Regions from separate parts of the Acerihabitans sp. genome, predicted to be linked through region 4. Evidence: predicted binding sites of a transcription regulator. Region 4 holds the regulator's gene; each other region holds the start of a gene.
What was found. Region 4 encodes Fur, which represses iron uptake genes when iron is present. Its sites were predicted from a motif close to ATAATAATGAGAACNACTATCAA; they were not measured.
Positions count from the first base shown of each region.

Region 1: the regulator Fur is predicted to act here: its motif matches at 3,503-3,525, upstream of VGC33_RS18790 (isochorismate synthase).
Region 2: the regulator Fur is predicted to act here: its motif matches at 3,641-3,663, upstream of VGC33_RS04115 (TonB-dependent siderophore receptor).
Region 3: the regulator Fur is predicted to act here: its motif matches at 3,305-3,327, upstream of exbB (tol-pal system-associated acyl-CoA thioesterase).

Region 1 is NZ_DASWOM010000111.1:64,191-70,105, forward strand. Features, by position in the region: gene fepD (Fe(3+)-siderophore ABC transporter permease) at 1-929, opposite strand, end outside; gene entS (enterobactin transporter EntS) at 1,063-2,340, shown strand; gene fepB (Fe2+-enterobactin ABC transporter substrate-binding protein) at 2,372-3,361, opposite strand; gene VGC33_RS18790 (isochorismate synthase) at 3,562-4,767, shown strand; gene VGC33_RS18795 ((2,3-dihydroxybenzoyl)adenylate synthase) at 4,751-5,915, shown strand, end outside.
Region 2 is NZ_DASWOM010000020.1:29,701-35,615, reverse strand. Features, by position in the region: gene fdhF (formate dehydrogenase subunit alpha) at 1-256, shown strand, start outside; gene VGC33_RS04115 (TonB-dependent siderophore receptor) at 1,457-3,601, opposite strand; partial or broken gene VGC33_RS04110 (helix-turn-helix transcriptional regulator) at 3,970-4,221, opposite strand; gene VGC33_RS04105 (nuclear transport factor 2 family protein) at 4,791-5,228, shown strand; gene opgB (phosphatidylglycerol--membrane-oligosaccharide glycerophosphotransferase) at 5,614-5,915, shown strand, end outside.
Region 3 is NZ_DASWOM010000059.1:50,624-56,538, forward strand. Features, by position in the region: gene VGC33_RS09875 (AraC family transcriptional regulator) at 93-962, shown strand; gene VGC33_RS09880 (DedA family protein) at 994-1,659, opposite strand; gene metC (cystathionine beta-lyase) at 1,771-2,976, opposite strand; gene exbB (tol-pal system-associated acyl-CoA thioesterase) at 3,437-4,375, shown strand; gene exbD (TonB system transport protein ExbD) at 4,380-4,805, shown strand; gene VGC33_RS09900 (SDR family oxidoreductase) at 4,945-5,844, opposite strand.
Region 4 is NZ_DASWOM010000030.1:12,941-18,855, forward strand. Features, by position in the region: gene alsA (D-allose ABC transporter ATP-binding protein AlsA) at 1-1,059, opposite strand, end outside; gene alsB (D-allose transporter substrate-binding protein) at 1,132-2,067, opposite strand; gene alsR (transcriptional repressor AlsR) at 2,089-2,976, opposite strand; gene fur (ferric iron uptake transcriptional regulator) at 3,540-4,010, opposite strand; gene fldA (flavodoxin FldA) at 4,362-4,877, opposite strand; gene ybfE (LexA regulated protein) at 5,054-5,353, opposite strand; gene VGC33_RS05630 (alpha/beta fold hydrolase) at 5,555-5,915, opposite strand, start outside.

The DNA.
Region 1 (5,915 bases), on a different contig from region 4:
AGGGCGGTTATCACCGATACGCGCAGTTCGCCCGGAACAATCACCCGGCCGACCATATCGCTGCCCAGCAACAGCATCGGCGTCAGCACCAGCGTCCACGGCAGCAGCCAGCGGTGATCCGGACCGGCCAGCCGGCGCGCGATATGCGGCATCATCAGCCCGACAAACGCAATCGGCCCCGCCAGCGCCGTGGCCGCCCCGCATAACAGGGTAATGGCCGCCAGCCCCAACAACTGGGTCAGTCCCACCCGGGATCCCAGCGCGGTGGCCAGTTCGCCGCCCATGCTCAGCGTATTCAGCGCCCGCGACAGCCCAAGCGTCAGCGCGGTTCCCAGGACGATGGGCCAGATAACCGCTTTGACCGCCGCCATGCTGCGGATATCCAGCGACCCGGCCTGCCAGAAGCGCAGCTGGTCGTAAACCAGGGGGTTAAGCAATGAAATGCCGGAAGTCATGCCATCAAGCACCGCCGCCAGGGCCACGCCCGCCAGGGTCAAGCGAATAGGGTTCAGCCGCCCGCCGCCCACCGCGCCGATTAACGCCACCAGCAGGGCGGCGGCCAGCGCGCCGGCAAAGGCATACCAGAGATAATGATCGATGGAGGCGGCGCCAAAAAACGTAATGCCCAACACCACGGCGAATCCGGCGCCGGCGTTGACGCCGAGAATACCGGGGTCGGCCAGCGGGTTGCGCGTCAGCGTTTGCATCAGGACGCCGGACAGCCCAAGGGCGGCGCCCGCCAGCAGCCCGGCCAGCATGCGCGGCAGGCGGCTTTGCAGGATAATAACGCAATCCGGGCTACGGCAGGCGCCGGACAGCGCGGGCACGACCTGGCTGGCGGGAATGGTTTTGGCGCCGATAAACAAACTGGCCGCCATCAATAGCGCCAACAGCACACCCGTTAAAAGCAATCCGTAAAAATGGCGCATAAAGTACCAGAACAGAAATTGTATGATAATGATATTTATTATCGTTATTACTCGCAATAACTTATGATAGCATGACCGCCTCCCTTAAAGCAGCGTCCCATGGCGGCGATTTCCCCCGGGTAGTGAACACCTCATGCAAAAACCCTCTTTTATGCTCGATATCAGCCTGTTGAAAACCCATCCCGCGTTTCGGGCGGTATTCCTGGCGCGTTTTTTATCCATGCTGGCGCTCGGCATGCTGGCGGTGGCGGTGCCGGTGCAAATACAGGCCATGACCGGATCCACCTTCCAGGTGGGACTGGCGGTGACGCTGGCGGGCGGCGGCATGTTTACCGGCCTGCTGGCCGGCGGGGTCATGGCGGATCGCCGCGAGCGGCGCGGGCTTATCCTGTTTGCCCGCGCAACCTGCGGGGTGGGGTTTATCGGCCTGTGCGTTAACGCGCTGCTGCCGGTACCGTCGCTGTGGACGATTTACCTGCTGGCGGTATGGGATGGTTTTTTTGGCGCGGTGGGGGTGACGGCGCTGCTGGCCGCCACGCCGGCGCTGGTCGGGCGTGAAAACGTCATGCAGGCGGGCGCCATCAGCATGCTGACCGTACGTTTCGGCGCTATTTTATCACCGGCGTTGGCCGGGCTGGTTATCGCCGCCGGCGGCGTCGCCTGGAACTACGGGCTGGCGGCGTTCGGCACGCTGTTGACACTGCTGCCGCTGCTGCGCCTGCCCAGGCTGGCGCCGCCGTGCCAGCCCAATGAGCATCCGCTGCGCGCGCTGGCGGGAGGCCTGGCCTATCTGTCCGGGCATAAAACCATCGGTTTGGTGGCGCTTGTCGGCGCCCTGCTGACCATGACGAGCGCGGTGCGGGTGATTTATCCAGCGCTGGCGGCAAGCTGGCATATCAATGCCGCCCGGCTGGGGCTGATGTATGCGGCGGTGCCGCTGGGCGCGGCGATAGGCGCGTTTACCAGCGGCCGGCTCGCCGCCACGCCGCGACCGGGACTGATGCTGCTTACCACCGCCATTGCGGCATTTATTACCGCCGCGATGCTCGGCCTGATGCCGTATTACCCGTTGGCATTGCTGTGTTTGGCGGGATTTGGCTACTTCAGCGCCATTAATTCGCTGCTGCAATATGCGCTGATACAACACCTGACGCCGGACGCTTTGCTGGGCCGCGTCAACGGCTTGTGGACCGCGCAGACCGTCAGCGGCGACGCGCTGGGCGCGCTGGCGTTGGGCGCGTTGGGCACCCTGATGCCGCCGGGCCTGGCCGCCGTCGTCTTCGTCCTGGCGGCGGCGCTGGCCGGGATACCGCCGGCGCTGGCGCTGCGCGGTCTGCGCGCCGCGGATATGGCGAAGCCGCAAGATGGGGATCCGCCGGTGGCTAAACGCTTGCCCGCCGGTCGTGGCTAGGGGGTTGGCGAGACGCGCGCGCGGCGGAGGATCAGGGCCGGGCGAACAGCTGTTCCAGGCGGGTCAGCACATTGCCGGCGCTGTAGTAGTCAAGACGAAAGGTATCGTCGCCGAGGGCGTAGACCCGGTGGTTTTGCACCGCCGGCAGATGCGCCAGGAACGGGTTGGCCAATAACAGCCGGGCGCTGGCGTCATCGCCGGCAAACAGCAGAAAGGTTTGCCCGTTCAGGCCGGCGGCCAGGTTTTCGCCGGCAAGCTGGACGATATCCTTGCGCACGCCCATGCTTTGGCCGCCGGTCAAGGCGTTGGGCGGTTCGGCAAGCGTAAATCCCAGTTGACCCAGCAGCCGGCCCTGCGCTGAATCGGCGGTCCACAGGTTGGCGGCTTTACCGTCCGGCTGGTACACCAGGGCGGATACCGGCTGCGGCGGCAGCGCCAGCCGGTGTTTCAGCGCCTGTAGCCGGGCGTCGAACCGGTTGATGACGTCAAGGGCCTGCGTTTCGCGGCCGGTGGCCTGACCCAGTTCACGCGCCAGGTCCTGCCAGCTTTTATCGGCGTAATCGACCACCAGCGTCGGCGCCAGCGGCGCCAGCCGATCGTAAAGGCGCAGGGCCGAGTCGCCGCCGGTGGCGGCGATAATAATCAAATCGGGATTCTGGCCGGCGATGGCCTCGGCATCCGGTTCGCCAATATACAGGCGCTTAACACCGCGCTGCCGGGCCACGTCGCCCCATTGGCGAAAAAAACCCTGCGGATCCGCCACCCGGTTTTGCGGCGTGGTGGCGCCGCTGGCAATCACCGGCGCGCCGATGGCCAACAGCGTGCCGGTCAGGGTTACGCTTGTGGACACAATACGCTGCGGCATGCGCTCAAGCGTAATGGCGCCCTGCGCGCCCGCCACCTGGCGCGGCCAGCCGTTTGCGGCGGCGCGCGGAGCGGCGGCGGTCGCCAGCAGTAAGGGAAGCGCCGCCAGGGCGAGCAGGTTCAGCACGGGTAAATGCCGGAAAAATAGGCGGGTCATCTCTGGGGTTCCTGGGGTTGGGGGCCGGTGTTGACCGCAATAAGATAAAAAAAACGGCAATTGACGCCACCCTTGGGCGGGAATATCAGGATTGACGTTTATTGACACCGCAGATTCTACGACGTAGTTTATTGGCTATCAATACAAATGATAATAATTATTATTGTGTTTATCATTGAGGTAAATGCGGAGATCGCCACGTGGAATTTTCAGTATTACCCCAGGCATCACCCGGCGGCGCGGATGATATTACCAACGGATTTTTTTTCATGTCGCCGTATCGCAGCTTCGTTACCCAGGGACGTTTCTGCGCCATCAACACCCCCGCCGGCACGGGACATCTGCCGAACGGCGCGTTTCAGCGCGAACTGAGCCAGGCCTTCCGGCGCGCCAGCGACGCCGGCATCGCGCGGCCGCGGGTGGTCGGCGCGATTCCCTTTGACGCCGACCGGCCCGCGCAGCTGTTTATTCCGCAAAGCAGCCATGAGTTTGATCGCGCGAAATTTTTAGCCGATAACCAACCGCGCGGCGCTGCGTTGCCGCAGGTGACCGGCGCCATCGAGCGCCCGCCGGAGCAGGATTTCAAACGTATGGTGGCGCGGGCGGTGGAGGCCACCGGGCAGCAGCGCCTGAGTAAAGTGGTATTGTCGCGCCTGCTGGATATCAGCACGCGCGATCCGGTGGATACGGCGGCCCTGATGCGGCGGATCCTGGCGCAAAATCCCGCCAGTTATAATTTTTATGTTCCCCTCGGGCACGGCGCACTGCTGGGCGCCAGCCCGGAACTGCTGCTGCGCAAGACCGGCCATCGGTTCTACTCGACGCCGCTTGCGGGCTCCGCCCGGCGCGACGCCGAGCCGGGGCGGGATGCCGCCGCCGGTCGTCAATTGCTGGCGTCGGCCAAGGACCGCTATGAGCACCAACTGGTCATCGAGCAGATGCGCGAGGTGCTGTCGCCCTACAGCGAAGGGTTAACGGTGCCGTCCGCCCCCACCCTGGTCAATACCCCCACCCTGTGGCATCTGGCCACGGCTATCGAGGGCAGGGTGGAGGATCCCGCCGTCAACGCCCTGTCGCTGGCCTGCCTGCTGCATCCCACCCCCGCGTTATGCGGCGCCCCCACCGACCGCGCGCGCCGGTTAATCCAGGCGCTGGAACCCTTCGACCGCGATCTGTTCGGCGGCATGGTGGGCTGGTGCGACGCGCAGGGCAACGGTGAATGGGTGGTCACCATCCGCTGCGCCCGGGTGGCGGGCAATCAGGTGCGGCTGTTCGCCGGGGCGGGTATCGTGCCCGCCTCCCAGCCTGCGGCGGAATGGCGTGAAACCGGCGTCAAGCTCGACACCATGCTGGATGCCTTCGGATTGCATGAAACGAACAGGAGAGATGATGAGCATAGCGTTTAACCGCTGGCCCGAGGATGTGGCGGCACGGTACCGCGCCAAGGGGTATTGGCTGGATTTGCCCCTCACCGATATTATCGACCGCCGCCGGGACAGCGAGGCGCCGGCGGTGGTCTGCGGCGAGCGCCGCCTGAGCTACCGGGACGTTAACCTGATGTCGGACCGGCTGGCCGCGGCGCTCGCGCGTCGTGGACTGGCGGCGGGAGATACCGCGCTGGTACAGTTGGGCAATGTGGCGGAATTTTACCTGGTGCTGTTCGCGCTGCTGAAAATCGGCGTGGCGCCGGTCAATGCCCTGTTCAGCCATCAGCGCAGCGAGCTTGGCGCCTATGCGGATCAAATCAAACCGGCGCTGCTGATTGCCGACCGGCACCATGGGCTGTTTGGCGATAACGGCTTTATCGACGAACTGCGGCGGTCGCATCCGTCGCTGCGGCTGGTGGCGATGCATCATGACGACGCGCCGCAAAACAGGCCGGGGCGGTTATCCGACTCCGCGCGGGAAGGGCATTTGCCGGGTGCCGCCGGCGACGCGCCGCTTGAGAGCCTGGCCGCATTGTTCAATGAGGCGGCGGGAGAGTTTACCGCCGCGCCGTCGCCCGCGGGCGAGGTGGCCTTTTTCCAGCTTTCCGGCGGCAGCACCGCGACGCCTAAGCTGATACCGCGCACCCATAACGATTACTACTATAGTATCCGCGCCAGCGTGGATATCTGCCGTTTCGATCGGGACACCCGCTACCTGTGCGCGCTGCCGGCGGCCCATAACTATCCGCTGAGCTCGCCGGGCGCGCTGGGGGTGTTTTACGCCGGCGGCAGCGTGGTGCTGGCCGGGGATCCGAGCGCCAACGTCTGTTTCCCGCTGATAGCGCGGCATCACATCAATGTCACCGGATTGGTGCCGCCCGCCGTGACGCTATGGCTGCAGGCCATGGAGCAATGGGGCGACAGCGGACAGCTGGCCAGCCTGCAATTATTGCAGGTCGGCGGCGCCAAGCTTGGCGAAACCCTGGCCGCGCGGATACCGGCGGAACTGGGTTGCCGGCTGCAGCAGGTCTTCGGCATGGCGGAAGGCCTGGTGAACTACACCCGGCTGGACGATGACGACGAGCATATCTTCACCACCCAAGGCCGGCCGATGTCGCCGGATGACG
Region 2 (5,915 bases), on a different contig from region 4:
TACCCGGGCGTCGGTAAGCGAGCGCATTAACCTGGGCGCGGTGTATATGACTTACCAGTGGTGGATTGGCGCTTGTAATGAGCTGACCATTGATCATCTCGATCCTATCTCTAAAACGCCGGAATATAAGTATTGCGCGGTGAAACTGGAGGCGATTGCCGATCAGCGCTGGGCGGAAAGCTATGTGCAGACGGAATACAGCCAGCTGAAGGCGCGGCTGCGCAATGCGGTGGATGACGCTATCGTTCCCGCCTGATAGCTGGGGGAGGTTGGTGGCGGTGCCGGGTCTGCGTTTAGGATAGGCCGGTGCCGGTGCCGGGTCTGCGTTTGGGGTAGGCCGGTGCCGGGTTTCGCTTGCCATGCGTTGGGGGGGTATAGGTATTGCCGGGTGCCGGCAAGCGACCAGAAGGGGCGCCCGCGCGCCCCTTCTGGACTTCCCCGCGCCCGGCAGGTCGCGCGTCGCTGCGCGATGCCTTCCGCCGCCTATGCCCCCGTTATGCACCGGCCCGGTTAGCGCTCCCTGCGCTACCGGGCCTTTCGCCGCTCCCGGCGGCTCATGCCGGGGTCAGAGGCGACGTCAGCGCGCTTTATGCCGGGACCTATGTCGCTGTTAAAAATGTATTTTATGCGGTAATTGCGACGCTGTTGCTTGAGATAAGGCCTGGCTTGAAAATCCGGTTATTTGTTTTATATACAGTTGGTATAGTGGGAAGCAGATTGCGCCATCACAAAATCATGCAACCCCGTGGTAAGACTGTAAGGCAAAAATAGGCGGTTTCTGGTATCTGGCAACAGACACTGGGTATCAGGCATGTGGGTATCAGGCTTTGGGCTTTGGGCTTTGGGCTTTGGGCTTTGGGCTTTGGGCTTTGGGCTTTGGGTATCAGGCTTTGGGTATCAGGCTTTGGGTATTGGGTATTGGGTATTGGGTATTAGTCATTGAACATTCAGTTTTTTCACTTGGCCCAAAACCAATTCTGCAATTTTTCCCGATTAGCGCATAGCGCGCAGAACCTGAAAAAGTCATTGTGCCAACAGGCGATGGTGTTGACCTTGTGCCGGCATAGAGTGCGCCGGCGGCGCACATCGCGGCTGGATGAGCCGCCGGGAGCGGCGAAAGCCCGGAAGCGCCGGGAGCGCTAACCGGGCGGTCCAACAGCCGGGATGAGGCGCTGCCGGGGACCGCGCAGCGGCGCACGATCTGCCGGACGCACGGGGATCAAAGGGGGCCGGGCGAACGGCTCCCTTTGTCGCTTGCCGGCGCCCGGCGATACATATCACCACCGAACGCATGGCAAGCGAAACCCTCACCGGCGTAACATAAATACCACCGGAACCAACTCCCCCGGCGTAACATAAATACCCCCGGAACTAACCCCCGCCCCGGCGGCGCCAGATCCCGCGCCAGGCCGGCCACCCCTTCGAGCGAGGCCATCTCGCGATGGCCCGTATAAGGTCAGAAATCGTAGCCTAGGGTCACCACCAGCGAACGTTCCGCCCCCCAATAGCAATAGCCGGTGCCGTAACAGGCGGCTACGTATTTCCGGTCGGTGAGGTTATTGGCGTTGAGCTGTACATAGGCCCCCTTCCACCCTGGGTTCCAGGCGGCGAGATCGGCGCGCGCCGAGAGATCCAGCAGGGTTGTCGAGGGTACGCGCAACGTATTTTCATTGTCCGCCCATTGCCTGCCGATATAACGCACCCCGGCCCCCAGGTTAATACCGTAATCGGCCCGATACTGCGCCCACAGCGACGCCATCTGATCCGGCGTGACATAGGGCGTATTACCGTTGTTGCCGTCCACCGCGTCCCTGAACCGCACACGGTTATAGGTATAGCCGGCAATGCCGGCCAGACGCTCGGTAAGCTGCGCGCGCGCCTCCAGTTCAATCCCCTGGGAACGCACCTTGCCCGCCGGCACATAATAGCTGCCCTGCACGATACGATTGGCCACGTCTTTTTGCGTCAGGTCGTAAAACGCCAGAGTATACAGCGAGGACGTCCCCGGCGGCTGGTATTTCACCCCGGCTTCATACTGCTCGCTGGTGGTCGGTTTAAGCAAATTCCCGTCGGCGCCGGACAGCGCCTGGGGAGTAATGGCCTGACTGTAGCTGACATAGGGCGAGACGCCGCTGTCAAAGGCATAGAGCAGCGAACCGCGGCCGCTGACGTGGTCATCCTGGCGCCGGTAGGTGGTATCGGTATTAAGGGTAGTATTTTTCGCCACGATGCGATCGTAGCGTCCCGACAGATCCAGATGCCATTTATCCAGCGTCATTTCATCCTGCAGGTAGACGCCGCTCTGGGAGTAGCGGCGTTTGGCGTCGACGCGCGTGACGCCCGGCACGCTAAGGCCGTAGTCGGTAAACAGGCCCGGCCCGCCGCTGATGCCGGTTAGCGGATTGAGCTGGGTGGCATAGGCGCTGTCGTCCCACAGATCATTGACGTATTCATGGTATTCGGCGCCCAGTACCAGGCTGTGCCGGACCTCGCCGGTGCTGAAGTCGGCCACCAGTTGGTTATCCATGGCGTAGGCGGCAAGCGAAGAGGATTCGCCGGAATAATACCGATTGAGCGCCGAGCGATCGGGGTTCCAGCCAATCTGGTACACCTGCTGCTGGTCGACGTTGGCATGGGTATAGCTGCCGTTGGAACGAAACGACCAAACGTCGTCAAAGCTGTGATCAAATTCATAGCCGTAAATTTGCTGGCGGCGTTTGAATTCATTCAGGCTGCTTTCGCCGTCGAAGAACCCCCGGCTCAGCTTCGAGCCGCTGCTGGCGTACAGGCTGCCGTCCGCCGGCACCGCGCTGTGATAGCCTCCCGAGGGGTCTTTTTGCAGATAGGCTTTCAACAGCAGCGAGGTACTGTCATCCGGCTGCCACAGCAGCGACGGCGCGATGGCATAGCGTTCCTCGCGCTGGCGATCGTACTGGGTGTCGCTATTGCGCGTGATGCCGGTAAGGCGGAAGGCCCACTGATCGCTGAGGGCATCGGTATAGTCGAACGCCGCGCCGGTGGTGGCGTTATTACCGGCCATCAGTTTGACATGCCCTTCGCTGGCGAAGCGGGGCCGTTTGGACGTCATCATCACCAGGCCGCCGGGGATGGTCTGGCCATACAGCGCCGACGATGGACCGCGGATCACATCGATACGTTCCAGGAACCAGGGATCGATTTGCAGATTGTTATAGCTACCGCCGTCGCTCATCAGCCGCAGGCCGTCCAGAAAGGTATTATTGGTATCCCCGCCGTGAAATCCGCGCAGTGACACGGTTTCGTACCGCGTCGCGCCGCCGGCGAAGTTGGTAAACACCCCCGGGGTATAATTCAGGGCGCTGTTTACCGTCAGGGCGCCCTGATCGTCCATTTGCCGACGTGTCACCACCGATACCGACTGCCCGGTGGTGATCAACGGCTTATCGGTCTTGGTGGCGCCGCGGCTGGTTTTGGCGGTGTAGCCGCTGGCCGGCGAATCGGCGGTGTCGGCGGGCTGGGCGGCGGTGACCACCAAGGTCTCGCCGGCATAGGAGAACATCGGTGCCGTAAACGCCAGCGAACACATCAGCGTGGAACGCTTTAAGCTGAATACCCTTCTCATTTTATCTTTCCATTGACAGGTGAATAATGCTGAAACGCAATGAGAATTATTATCTTTATTAATTAGTGATTCAAGAAATAATTTCACACATTTAACTTTTCCAGACTATCGCGCGGCGGGCGGTTTACGGCTCAAGTTTTACGTGGCGGGGGGAACGTATGGGAAACCGGGCGCCATGACGCCCGTCCGAGGTAGTCGGCCGGTAGGCCGAATGACAGGATACCGCTGAGGGATTAACGCCGGTTATGCCGTTCAGAGGCTTTGTTTTTACCTCTTTTCACGGCTTCTTCTCGCAGGTCTTCTTCCAGTTCATCGCGTTTTTCCCGTTCTTCCGCACCTTCATTCGACGCCAGGCGCGTGGTATCCGATGACGAATGGGCGACATAAAGCGCCAGCAGCGCGGCGGCGAACTCATCGTCCAACGTGTAGAAATAGCACTCGGGCACGTTAAGGATGCGGGCGAACGCGCAGCAGGTTTCAAAATTGGGACGATAAATCCCGTTTTCATACTGACTAATCCGGGAACGGGCGGTGGACTCATCGATACCAGCCATGACCGCCAATTTCTCCTGTGTCAGCTTGGCCCTATGCCGGGCTTCTTTCAGGCGTTTTGGAATCATTTCAATACATTAGTAATGTTAACTTGATTATCTGTTTAGCATCACTTAACATCACAGTTGTTTAGAATAACTAAACACTTGCTAAGAACAGAACACACACCAGGGTTAGGGCCGGCAATTGCCGGCTCGTTTTGGTGCGTTTGCTCACACCTCCCGTCCATTGATTAAAAGTTTCACGTGAAGTTAAAAATACTAATTTTCAGTCGCTTATATAAAAAACCTTTTTTCTCTCCCCTTATCCCCGCTGATAGATACATTATTAACTTTAGGCCCGCTGGCGGTTTATGCCAGGCGGCGAAAAATTTTGTCGATCAAATTTTGTGCGCGGGATCAAAAGCCTCAGGGGGCCGGTCGCCCTGGCGCTAATAAGAAGCAGGGCTAAGAGCGCATGCCGACGACTTCCACGATGCCACCCGCCGCCAGCCGCAACGCTTATAATCAAAACAACGTTTTATTTTATTTGATAAAAATATCATTTTTTTAAAATGCATGATGCCGGTCACAACCGGCGACCGGTAAAGTTGGATAGGATTGCCGCTCTTTAAGTCAGTCATCGGTAAGGAATAACCATGAAAAAATTAGCAGGCGCGGCCCTTCTGTCATTATTGTTGAGCGGCAGCTGTTTCGCCCAAAGCGCGGATACCACCGCGGTAGCCAAGGCGGTTGAAACCATGCGCCAGGCCATGGTCAGCGCGAAAAAAGCCGATCTGGAAAAAGTGGGCGCCCCGACGCTGACCTACGGTCACTCCAGCGGTAAAATCCAGAACAATGCCGAGTTTGTCGATGCCATCGTCACCGGCCAATCCAAATTCCTGACGCTGGATCTTAAAGACCAGACCGTGCAGGTCGACGGCGATGTCGCCATCGTCCGGCATATCCTGCAGGCCAAAACCGCGGACGGCGGCAAGCCGGGAGAAGTTAACATCGGCGTGATGCAGGTTTGGCAGAAAAATGCCTCCGGCGCCTGGAAACTCCTGGCGCGCCAGGCTTATACCTTGCCTAAATAATTTTCCTCCTGCGCGGCTCCCAACCATGAGGGCCGCAGCGTGCCTTGTCCCGCGTCACGACTTTTCTCTGTAAAAAAAGTGTAACTTTTTGTCAAAAAAAGGCTACCCATGCCCTTGGCGCAAGGCGGCGGCTAAATTTATTTATTCAATTAAATCAAATTATTATAAATTCCTCTGTATTTTAACGCCCTGCCATTCCGCTTTCCAGCCGGCCCCCGGCGGACCGGACGATCGCGTGTGGTCACAAAATTGTAATGATCCCTCGCGCCGGCGCGGATAAATTGCTATAAAAATACCTATCGAGCACCGCTTACCGGAAGACCGCCTTGAGACGCTGCTGCTTAACCCGGGGGTTTTTCCCTTGTTGCCGGAAGGAGGGAGAACAATGCCTGCGGAAACTTTGTCGATAGCATTATTTTTGGCGTCGGTTATTATTTATTCAGCCAAGGGCAAAAAAAATAAATATTTATTTTCTCTGGTGCTGTTTTTTTTAGGCATTTATATTCTGCTCAATTTAATCCGGGTAGCCAGTAATTATTTTACCGGCGCCGGCATTAATGACTCGGTGTTATATACCCTGACCAGCAGTTTGACCGGCGCCGGGTTGGGCAAATATATTTTGCCTTTTGCCGGCTTCCTGCTGGCGTCCGTGCTGGTGTTCGCCCTCATGTCCTGGCTGCTGCTATT
Region 3 (5,915 bases), on a different contig from region 4:
AAATGGCAATATATCTGTAGGATCGTATCCACAGGAGAATACATGCCATGACGCAAAATCAATCCCTCAGTACCCGTTTGTCGCTGCGCGCCATGCAATTGCTACGCGAGAAAAATGCCGTGGCCATTCCCCATGTCAAGCTGCTGTATGCCGATGCCTACTACGCCCGCACCCCGGTAATGTACGAGCCGTGCATTGTCATCCTGTTCCAGGGCCGCAAGACCGGGTATCTCGGCGGCAAAACCTTTTTTTACGACGCCAGCCAGTATTTGCTGCTAAGCGTGCCGCTGCCGTTTGAATGCGAAACCTTCGCTTCAAGCGAACAACCGCTGGTGGGGTTATCCATCGGCGTCGATACCTTGATGTTGCAGGATTTGATTATCGATATGGGGGACGATGCGCAATTCAGGGCGGTTACCCCCCAATCAAGCGGGATAAACGCCGCGCCGCTGACCGAAGAATTGTTCTGCGCCGCCGAACGCCTGCTCGATATCATGGATAAGCCGCTGGACGCGCGGGTGCTGGGGCAGGCCGTGGTGCGGGAAATTCTCTATTATCTGCTGCAGGGTGAATGCGGCGACGCGCTGTACGCCCTGGCGAACCGGCAATCGCATTTCAACCAGATAGCCAAGATCCTGAAGAAAATTGAACGGCAGTTCGCTGATAACCTGACCATCGAACAGTTGGCGACGGAGGTCAATATGAGCCTGTCGGCGTTTCATCATAATTTCAAAGCGGTGACCAGCACCTCGCCTCTGCAATACCTGAAAACCTACCGGTTGCATAAGGCGCGCATCCTGATGCTGCATGACGGGCTGAACGCCGGAACCGCGGCCATGCGGGTGGGGTATGAAAGCCCCTCGCAGTTCAGCCGCGAGTTCAAGCGGTATTTCGGCCTTTCGCCCAGGGATGATGTGGCACGGGTGAGGATTGCGGGACAGCAGCTGATGTTGCCGGCATAACCCGGTTGCGCGGCGCGGCGAAACCGGGGCGTCAGGCGGTGTTCTTGACCTTGCGTTTGCGCAGCAGCAGCAGCAGCGTGCCCACCAGTCCGCTGCACAGCAAGACCAGCGGCAGCACCATCAGGATCGTCATCACCTGGTCCTCATGGTGTTTTACCAGCGGCACATGGCTAATGGCATACCCGAGCGTCAGCAGGGTGCCGACCCATATCAGGGCGCTCAGCCAATTGAACAATTGAAAACGCGTGCTGTTCAAACCGGAAATGCCCGCCATGGTGGGCAGAAGCGTACGGATAAAAGCCAGGAAACGGCCGACCAGCAGCGCCATCAGGCCATGGCGATTGAACATCGCATAGGCGCGCTGATGGTAATGGGCGGGCAGATGCAGCAGCCAGCCGCGGACAATACGGGTATCACCCAGCCAACGGCCCTGCAGGTAGCTGAACCAGCAGCCAAGGCTTGCCGCCACGGTAAGGATGATCAAGGTCGGGATAAAGGCCATCACCCCTTTCGCCACCATGGCGCCCGATAGCAGCAGCAGACTGTCGCCGGGTAAAAAAGAGGCCGGCAGCAGGCCGTTTTCCAGGAATAGGGTGGCGAACATCACACAATAGACAATTCCGATTACCCGCGGATTTGCCAGGGCGGCAAAATCCTGTTGCCACAGCGCACGGACAATCTCATGTAATACGCTCATCTCTACCCGCTTATCTCATTTTATTGGCAGCTTAACGTTAACATCCCTGTCTGTCCTCGATCGCCTACGCAATTGGACAATATTTATTAACTATTTTAGACCTGATCCCGCTTATGTGCGACGCGCCGCTTCCTCAATCCGGTCAAAGCCGGCGGCGAGATCGGCAATCAGGTCTTCGGTATTTTCCAGACCGATATGCAACCGGACCAGGGTGCCGGTAAAATCGACCCCGCCGGCGGGACGGATGGCCGCGATATCCTCGGGCTGGTTGGCCAGGATCAGCGATTCAAAGCCACCCCATGAATAGGCCATGCTGAAATGGGTGAAGTGATCGAGATAATACGCCAGCTGCGCCTGGCTCAGGCGCGCTTTCAGCACAAAAGAGAACAGCCCGCTCGCGCCGGTGAAATCGCGGATAAAAAAGGCATGGCCTTTACACCCGGGCAGCGCCGGATGATTGACCACCGCCACCTCCGGACGATCCGCCAGCCAGGATGCCACCCGCATGCCGTTCTCGGCGTGCTGCTTAAGACGCACGCCCAGGGTGCGCAAGCCGCGAGCGGCCATATAGGCGGTATCGGCATCCACCATCTGGCCCATTAAATAAGACTGTTCGCGCAGCTGATCCCAGCAACGGGCGTTGGCGACCGCCGTGCCCAGCATGGCATCGGAATGGCCGATAATATATTTGGTGCCCGCCTGGATGGAAATATCCACCCCCAGCGCCAGCGCAGGCAACAAAATTCCCGCCGCCCAGGTATTATCCAGCATGATCACGATATCGGGATTGATCGCCCGCACGGCTGTGACGATCGCCGGAATATCCTGTACTTCCATGGTGATGGATCCCGGTGACTCCAAAAATACCACCCGGGTGTTCGGCTGGATTAAATCGGCGATCCCGGCGCCTATCAGCGGATCGAACCAGGTGGTGGCGACATTCAGCTTGCCCAGGATATGGCGGCAAAAATCAGTGGTCGGCTCGTAGACGGAGCCGGTAACCAGGATATGATCGCCCGCCGAGACAAACGAGAGAATGGCGTTGGTCACCGCCGCCGCGCCGCAGGGATAAAGGGCGCATCCCGCTCCGCCTTCCAGTTCCACCATGGCCTGCTGCAGGGAAAAATGGGTCAGGGTCCCACGCCGGCCATAGAACAGCTCGCCGTGGGCACGCCCGGCGGTAGCCTTTTTTTTCGCCTCTACCGTGTCGAAAACCAGCGAAGAGGCCCGCTGGATAACCGTATTGACCGAACCCAGGGTGTATTTTTTATCCCTGCCGGCGGTAATCAACGCCGTCTCGATTTTCTTAGCCTTCATTATCTACGCTATGCCTTTAACTGAAAGTCTGTGCTGATAGGTCCACAGGCGCGATGAAGCCCGTATTCGCTGAGCTACGTTAACATGTTTACGCGGCGGCGGCAGGCGTTTTGGCCGGCCTGAAACGATTTATAATAATATTAATTTGGATTTGAAAAGACCAAAACGGCATAACCGTCCCAGGCGTTAACTACCCCGGGCGGAGGGTGGCGGAAGACGCCGTCAAAATGTTAATGAGGTTATTTTTCCCGGCGAGGTGTTATGGGATTGCTTTGCGCGGGATACATTTTAGGGTGAGTTGTCGCCGGCATAAGGATCGTTGATACAAATAATAATGAGAACCACTATCAATTCCCGTTCTGTTTGCTATCATTCTGGCTGGAAAATTCTTTAGCTAAGCTTAAGGTGGAGGCGCAGCGTGAAAATGGCTGTTTTGAAACTTACCCCGGTTCTGTCCCAGATGGCGCGGCGACGTACCTGTTCATGGCCCGCGCTGCTGCGCGGCCTGCCCGTCGCCATGCTGCTGGCGTTTGGCCTGGCGGGGCAGGCTACGGCCGCCGCGCCGGATACCGTCGCCGCGCCGTTGGGCACCGCCGCGACCACCGCGCCGGAAGGAGAGAGCGCGCCGCAAATGCTACCGCAGGCAATACCTGTGGACGCCTCCGGCCAGCGGCTGCTGCCGCAAATGGATTTGTCGGTGTGGGGTATGTATCAGCATGCCGACGTGGTGGTCAAAACCGTGATGATCGGACTGCTGATGGCCTCCATCATTACCTGGGCGTTGTTTTTTGGCAAAAGCGCCGAACTGTCGTCGGCTAAACGCCGGCTGCGCCGCGAAATGGCGGGACTGAAGGATGTGAAGAACCTGGATGAGGCTTTTTCAATCGCGGCGTCATTCAAAGATACCAGCGTCGCCAGCCGTCTGCTGGCCATGACGCACGATGAGCTGGCGTTGTCCGCCGATTCCAACGACAACAACGGTATTAAAGAGCGCGTCGCCTTCCGGCTCGAGCGCAGCGTCGCGGCCACCAGCCGCGCGATGGGCAAAGGCAACGGTTTCCTCGCCACTATCGGGGCCATTTCGCCGTTTATCGGCTTGTTCGGCACCGTTTGGGGCATCATGAACAGTTTTATCGGCATAGCCCATACCCAGACCACAAACCTGGCGGTGGTGGCGCCGGGCATCGCCGAGGCGCTGCTGGCCACGGCGATTGGTTTGTTCGCCGCTATCCCCGCCGTGGTTATTTATAATATTTTCGCGCGCACCATCGCCGGCTATAAAGCGATGGTGGGAGATTGCGCCGCGCAGGTACTTTTGCTGGTGGGGCGTGATCTGGATCTGGCCGCCAGCGCCGGCCGGCATAGCGCGCATTCCGTGGCCAAGTTCCGGGTAGGTTAACGCGATGGCGATGCACTTGAATGAAGATATTGACGGTGACGGCGAAATGCACGATATCAACGTGACGCCATTTATCGATGTGATGTTGGTATTGTTGATTATCTTTATGGTGGCGGCTCCATTGGCGACGGTGGATATCCGGGTGGATTTGCCCAACTCAACCGCCACCCCGCAGCCGCGCCCGGATAAGCCGGTTTATCTCTCGGTAAAAGGGGATAAGCAGCTGTTTCTCGGCGATCGCGCCGTGACATCGGCTAGCCTGGCAACGGCCCTGGATGCGCTGACCCAGGGCAATAAGGATACCACCATCTTTTTTCAGGCTGATAAAAGCGTTGATTATGAAACGCTGATGTCGGTGATGGATAACCTGCGTAGGAGTGGGTACTTCAAGGTCGGACTGGTGGGGGTGGAAGCCGGCGGGAAAGGTTAGGGAACCCGCTGGGTTTATGCCCCCGGCCGGGGGGCTTGCCGAGGTTCGATTTTCTGTTGCCTTGGCAGGCGCAATCTGCACAAAGGCAACCTATACCGTACCGCCAACCCCCTTTGCATCCAAGGCGCGCGCCGGGACATCAACCTAAGTGGTTGCCGCCGGTGACGCCGTGAACTTCGGCCGTGACGTAGCTGGATTCCTGCGAAGCCAGGTAAACGTAGATCGGCGCGAGTTCGGCGGGCTGACCGGCGCGGCCAAGCGGGGTCTGGCTGCCGAATGAAGGCAGCTTTTCGGTGGGCTGGCCGCCGGACACCTGCAATACGGTCCAGATGGGGCCGGGCGCCACGCAGTTGACCCTGATGCCTTTAGCGGCGACCTGTTTCGCCAGCCCACGGGTATAGTTCAGGATGGCGGCCTTGGTGGACGCATAGTCAAGCAGGGACGGGCTGGGTTGATAGGCCTGAATGGACGACGTGGTGATAATGGACGCCCCGGCGGGCAGGAACGGCAGCGCCGCCTTGGTGATCCAGAACAGTGAAAAGACATTGGTTTCATAGGTTTTGCGGAACTGTTCGGTCGTCAGGTCGGCAATATCCTCCACCGCCGTTTGCTTACCCGCCACCAGCGCCAGGATATCCAGGCCGCCAAGCTGGTTTACCGCATCTTCCACCACTTTTACATTAACCGATTCGTCGCTTAAATCACCGGGCAGCATGAACACTTTGCGCCCCGCTTCCTTTATGAGCTCCGCCACCTGCTCGGCGTCTTTATGTTCATCGGGATGATAAGCCAGGGCGATATCCGCCCCTTCCCGGGCATAGGCGATAGCCACCGCGCGGCCGATGCCCGAATCGGCACCGGTAACCAGAGCCTTGCGTCCGGCCAGGCGGCCGCTGCCACGATAGGTTTGCTCACCGCAATCGGGAACCGGCGTCATCTCGGTTTGGAGCCCCGGCGCGTCCTGGCTTTGTTCGGGGAATTCTTCGCGGGTATATTGGGTCACCGGATTACGCATGGTGTATTGATCAAACTCGGCCATTTCTCTCTCCTGAAAAATAATAATCAAGACTATCGTAACGATAAGCTTAGTTGATTTTTATGATTTGTCGA
Region 4 (5,915 bases):
ACCGTTTTCACGCCGGCTTTCGGTGATATAGCCCATGCCCTTTTTCAACGCGTCCAGTGGTGAGGTCGGGGTGATATCGACATTATGCAGCAACACCCTGCCGCTGCTTTTCGGCTCGACGCCGAAGATGCAATTCATAAATTCGGTGCGCCCGGAGCCCACTAAACCGGCAAAGCCCATGATCTCGCCTTTTCTCACCTGAAAAGAGACGTGCTTGACCCGGCGTTTATCCTTGCTGGTGACGTCTTCCACCGCAAAGACGATGTCGGCGTCTTCGCTGTCGCCGCCAATTTTCTCTTTAAGGGAGCGGAACCGGTTTTGCACCTCGCGTCCGACCATCAGCCGGACGATATCATCGTTGGTCACCTGTTCAATCTGGCCGGAGGCGACGCTGCAGCCGTCCTTCATGACGGTATAACGGTTGCAGATGCGGCGGATCTCGTTGAGCTTATGCGAGATATAGACAATCGCCGTGCCGTCCAGGCGCAGCTGATTCATGATGAGGAACAGGTAATCGACTTCGTTATAGGTCAGGGAGGAAGTCGGTTCGTCCATGATAATAACCTTGGCATCCAGCATCAGGGTTTTGGCAATTTCCAGCATTTGTTTTTGGCTGATGGAAAGATTGCCTACCTTTTCATCCAGGCGTATTTTCAGTCCGACACGCATCAGCATAATGGCCGCTTTGGTACGCATGTCGCGCCAGTCCACCATGTTAATGCCGAAGGTTTTTTTTACCGGCAGCCGGCCGATAAATAAATTTTCCAGCACGGTTAATTCATCTATAACGCTTAATTCCTGATATATAATACCGATGCCCAGCCCGGCGGCAATTTTATGATCAAGCTTAGGATAATCAGTATTAGCGATGTTTATATTCCCCGCCGTCGGAGCGTAAATACCGGAAAGTATTTTCATTAATGTTGATTTACCGGCGCCGTTTTCACCCAATAAAGCATGTATTTCACTAGGATATATTGCTAAATCAACTGATTTCAACGCCTGGACGGGACCAAAAGATTTGGCGATCCCCTCCATTTTAATAAAAGGAGTGCTCATATTACTCTCCGGATCATTTGCAAGACGGCGGGAATAGGCGGCCTTGCCACACCTGGGAATCGGTGGCCTTGATTACCTGGTGACTAAAATTGAATCAACGGTTTCTATTTTCGGTTGGGCATCAAGGGCGATGGGCTTGCCTGATTTCACCGCATTCACCAGGATGGTCAAGCCATTGGCGCCGATTTCCGCCGGATTCTGGGCGACGGTGGCGGTCATCATGCCCTGGGCCACCATTTTGCGCGCTTCCGGGATGCCGTCGGTGCCGACCACCAGGATCTTGCCGGTCTGTCCGGCGTTGGCCACCGCCTGCGCCACGCCCATCGCCATGGTATCGTTGGCGCAATAGAAGGCTTTCAGCCGCGGATTGCGCTGCAACACATTGGTCGCCACGTCCAGGGCTTTGATGCGATCCCAGTCCGCCGGCTGGCTGGCCACCAGTTTGATATGGCTGTTGGCCTTGAGCTCAGCGGTGGCGCCATTGCGGCGCGCTTCGCCCGAGGCGTTGCCGGCCTTGCCTTCGATAATCGCCACCTCGCCGCCTTCGGCGCCCAGCCGGTCGATAATAAACCTGGCGCCCTTGGCGCCGACCGCCACGTTATCGGTGGTAATAAAGGCTTCTACGTTGCCTTTGGCCTTCGCCAGGTTGGCCAAATCAATTTTTTCGTCCAGGTTAACCAGGTAAATCCCTTTCTGGTACGCCTTGGCGACGGGAATGACCAGGTTCACCGCCGATAAAGGAGCAAAGGCGATGCCTTTGTAATTTTTATTGGTCAAATCCTCGAATAACTGCAATTGTGATTGGAAATCGCCTTCCGAGGGTGAGGCAAATATATCCACGGTAACACCGAGATCTTGCGCTTTTTTCTCGATACCCTGTTTCATCTCAACCCAAAAAGGGTTGGATAAGGTTTTCAACACTACGGCGTAATCGGCCGCCGCGTGGGCGACGGTGGATAACATCAGTCCACAGGCGGCGCCCCCGACCAGTTTGATAAATTTATTCATTATTCTATCTCCAAAAGAGAATTATTTATAATCACGCTTAAGGTACTTGGTAATGGAACTCGTTTTTTCCAGATTTTTATTCGCCAGCTCGATATCCTGCCGCGCCACCGAAACAAAAAAAGCATCAAGCAGGGTAAGTTGCAAAATACGGGCCGAGGCGTTCCTGCCTAATAACGGGGTTTCCGGCGCGGGTGAGCAAATATTAAAATCCGCCAACTGGGCAATGGGAGAATTGCTGCTATGGGTTATGCAAATAATTTTTGCCCCATTATCCTTGGCAATCGACACCACCCGCTTAAGATCGCTGGTACGGCCCGAATGCGACACCACCAGCGCCACGTCGCCCGGTTGCAACAGCGAGGCCGACATCATCATCAAGTGGGCGTCCAGGTAGGCATTGCAACGCAGGCCGATTTTCAGGAATTTATGCTGCACGTCCGCACAGATGGAGTTGGAACCGCCGACGCCGTACAGCTCGCGCTGGTTGGCGGCAAAAAAACATTGGGCCGCCTGCTGGATCACGTTGGCGTCGACAATCGCCTGGCCTTCGACAATGGTGCGCACGGTCAGGTTAAACACTTTATTGACCACATCTTCCGGACTGTCGGTAGGAGAAAGCTCGGCGGTGATATCATGATCGGCATGATCGAAATATTCGACGATGGCGCTGCGCAGCTGCCGAAAACCGCTGAAGCCCAAAATTTTCGATACCTTGACAATCATGGCCTCCGACAGGCCAAGGCTCAGGGCCACATCCTTGATACCCGATACGTCGGTCAGGTTGCCGGGGGATAAAAACCATTCCACGATGCGGCTTTCGTTTTCGGTCATGCCTTCCTGTTTGATACGAATATAAGGGGCAATGCCGATACCGTGCGGCATATCGTTTTGCAGGTCTGAATCATTCATCGGGTCTTTCTCGGGTGATTAACATTGCCTGTCACTATATCACCATGGCGAAAGTTTAAAATCTGCAGCGAACTTCACGTTTTATATAAATTTATAAATTAATGTTTTCTGTAAAATATCGGCGCGCCAAGGAACCAGACCAGTATTGCGACGGTGGCGCTGCATAATACTTATGTTAAACAATAAGATAGGTAGACTGATCTTTTTTGTTCAGCTTTATGGATGTTAGATAGGGGGGAGGGTCTGATTTGCCACTCAATTTTTTTGCTAAAAATAACAGTGAATAAAAGGACTGTATTTCAATCAATTACCTCGTATGGTGGTCCGCGGCGGCAAAAGGTGTGAACATTGGCTTTATTAATTTTTATATTCTGTGAAGTAAGGATGCGAAAAGGGCGGCCGGGCGATGGGCGGATTGGTGACGCTGGGCAAAGCCATGCCCGGTGAACCGAGGAAACCGGTGATGGATGGGGCGGGGGTTTATCGGATGGTATTGAAAGCTTGGGCATGATGAGAAAGCGGCGTGGACAGCAGCCGCTTTAAGAGAACCTGTAACGCCGCGGTTATTCCTTTACGCCGTTGAGCATATCGGCGTGGTCGTGCAGCGTTTCGTCTTCACGGCAATTGCCGGTTTCACAATGTCCGTAAAGATATAAACTATGATTGGTCAGCTTGATATTGTGTCTTTTGGCGATGTCACGCTGGCGCGCTTCAATGAACTCATCGCGGAATTCGATGACCTTGCCGCAATCCAGGCAAATCAGGTGGTCATGATGATACTGTTGCGTCAGTTCAAAAACCGATTTGCCGCCCTCAAAGTTATGGCGGGTGACGATACCGGCATCGTCAAACTGGTTTAGCACACGGTATACCGTGGCCAGGCCAATTTCCTCACCCATATCTATCAGCTTTTTGTACAAATCTTCCGCACTGACGTGATGGCATTCCGGATCTTGCAACACTTCCAGAATCTTCAGTCTGGGAAGGGTGACTTTCAGGCCGGCCTTCTTCAATGCAATATTATTGTCAGTCATGCGGGTTTAGTCCTGTTACTTTGATAATCTGATTGTAGGCTAGCTTAGCCTATAACATCGGTCGGCCCGAAAAATGTGACGCCGTCTCATTATAGGACTGCCTGTCCAAAATGAAAGCGGCGCGTTGTTAACAACTATAGCCCGTTTTGCGAAGCGAATTCTGCAACATTTGCTAAAAAGGGTGGAACCGCTGCGCTATTGTACCGCGTTGTGGATAAAAGTTAAAAACTTGTATCTATTAATTCGAAAGGATTTAGTTATCAGCAAGGTCGGGAATGCCGCCCCGGGGACGCGACGGCTTCCGACTCCCTTGCCGGGCATTGCCCATAACGGCAAAAATGCCGCGTGGCTTCAGCCGAGCTGCAGTTCCGCGCTGATTTGCCGTACCCAGCCGTCCACGCGTTCATTGGTCAGCTCGGGCTGGCGGTCTTCGTCAATGGCCAGGCCGATGAAGTGCTGGTCGTCCGCCAGCCCTTTGGAGGCTTCGAAATGATAGCCGGCGGTAGGCCAGTGACCGACCAGGGTGGCGCCGTTGGGTTCGATGATATCGCGGATGGTGCCCATGGCGTCGCAAAAATACTCGGCATAATCCTCCTGATCGCCACAACCAAACAACGCGACTTTTTTCCCTGAGAAATCAATTTCTTCCAGGGTCGGGAAAAAATCATCCCAATCACATTGCGCCTCGCCGTAATACCAGGTCGGGATGCCGAGCAGCAGGGTGTCGAACCGCGCCAGGTCTTCTTTACTGCTTTTGGCAATGTCATGAACTTCGGCAACATCCGCACCCAGTTGCTTCTGAATCATTTTGGCAATATTTTCGGTATTGCCGGTGTCACTGCCAAAAAAAATGCCTACAGTCGCCATGAGTTTGAAAACCTCTTAAATATTATGGATGTGTTCTATAACAATCAGTCATCTTCTGCGGCAATCATAGCAGACCCTCAACCGGGGAGAAACTCGCCAGCCGGGTTTTGTCGCAAATTTGCCCGGTACGCGGCCTGTGGCGGCCCACGCCATCGCGTCTTTCCGCGCCGGCGGCGCTATCCCCGCTGACCGTCCGCTCCTTGCTGCCGCTCCAGCTCGGCCAATAAAATAAGTTCAATCAGCTCGCTGCGCGACAGGTTTTGCCGGTAGGCCAGCTCATTGAGCGCGTCCACCGCGTCGGCATTAATTTTCAGCTCCACCCGGCGCAGGCCGCGCTTTTTATCCCGGCGCAACTGGTTGCGCTTGTTGATGCGCAACTGCTCATCGCGGGACAAGGGGTTGGTCTTTGGTCTTCCCGGACGTCGCTCATCAATAAATAAATCCAGGGTGGTGCGGTCCGTTTGTTCTTTTGCCATAGGTCATGAAGGGATTGTGCATCAAAAAGCAGGCGGGCTGACGCCGGCCGGCGACGCGATAACCCGCGCCGCCGGGCGCGCATCGCCCGTAACCTTATGTTTTACGTACGCCATGGCCCGCATAAAACACAGCGGGCCATGTTACCCCAGGCCGGTATCAAACGACAATATTAAACTCAGGGCAAATCCCCCCGACCCGGCCTATTCCGCCAGGAAACGGTCCAGGGCGCGCATTACCGCCGCGGGTTTTTCCGCATGGACCCAATGACCGGCGCCGGCGACCACGTGGGCGCGCGCCTGGGGGAACTGGCGCAGGATCGCGTCGCGGTAACGGTCGTCAAGGTAGGGCGACTTTTCGCCCCGGATAAACAGCGCCGGCCCGGCCCAGGGCGCCGATTCCCGCCAGCCGATAAGCGACGGATAATTCTCCCACAGCGCCTCAAGGTTAAAACGCCACCCGCCCTGGTGAAACGATTTGAGCAAAAACTGGATGGTTCCCTCATCAAGCGCATCCTGTCGCATCAGCGCCGCCGCCTCCGCGCGCTGTGTGACGCCCGCGGCC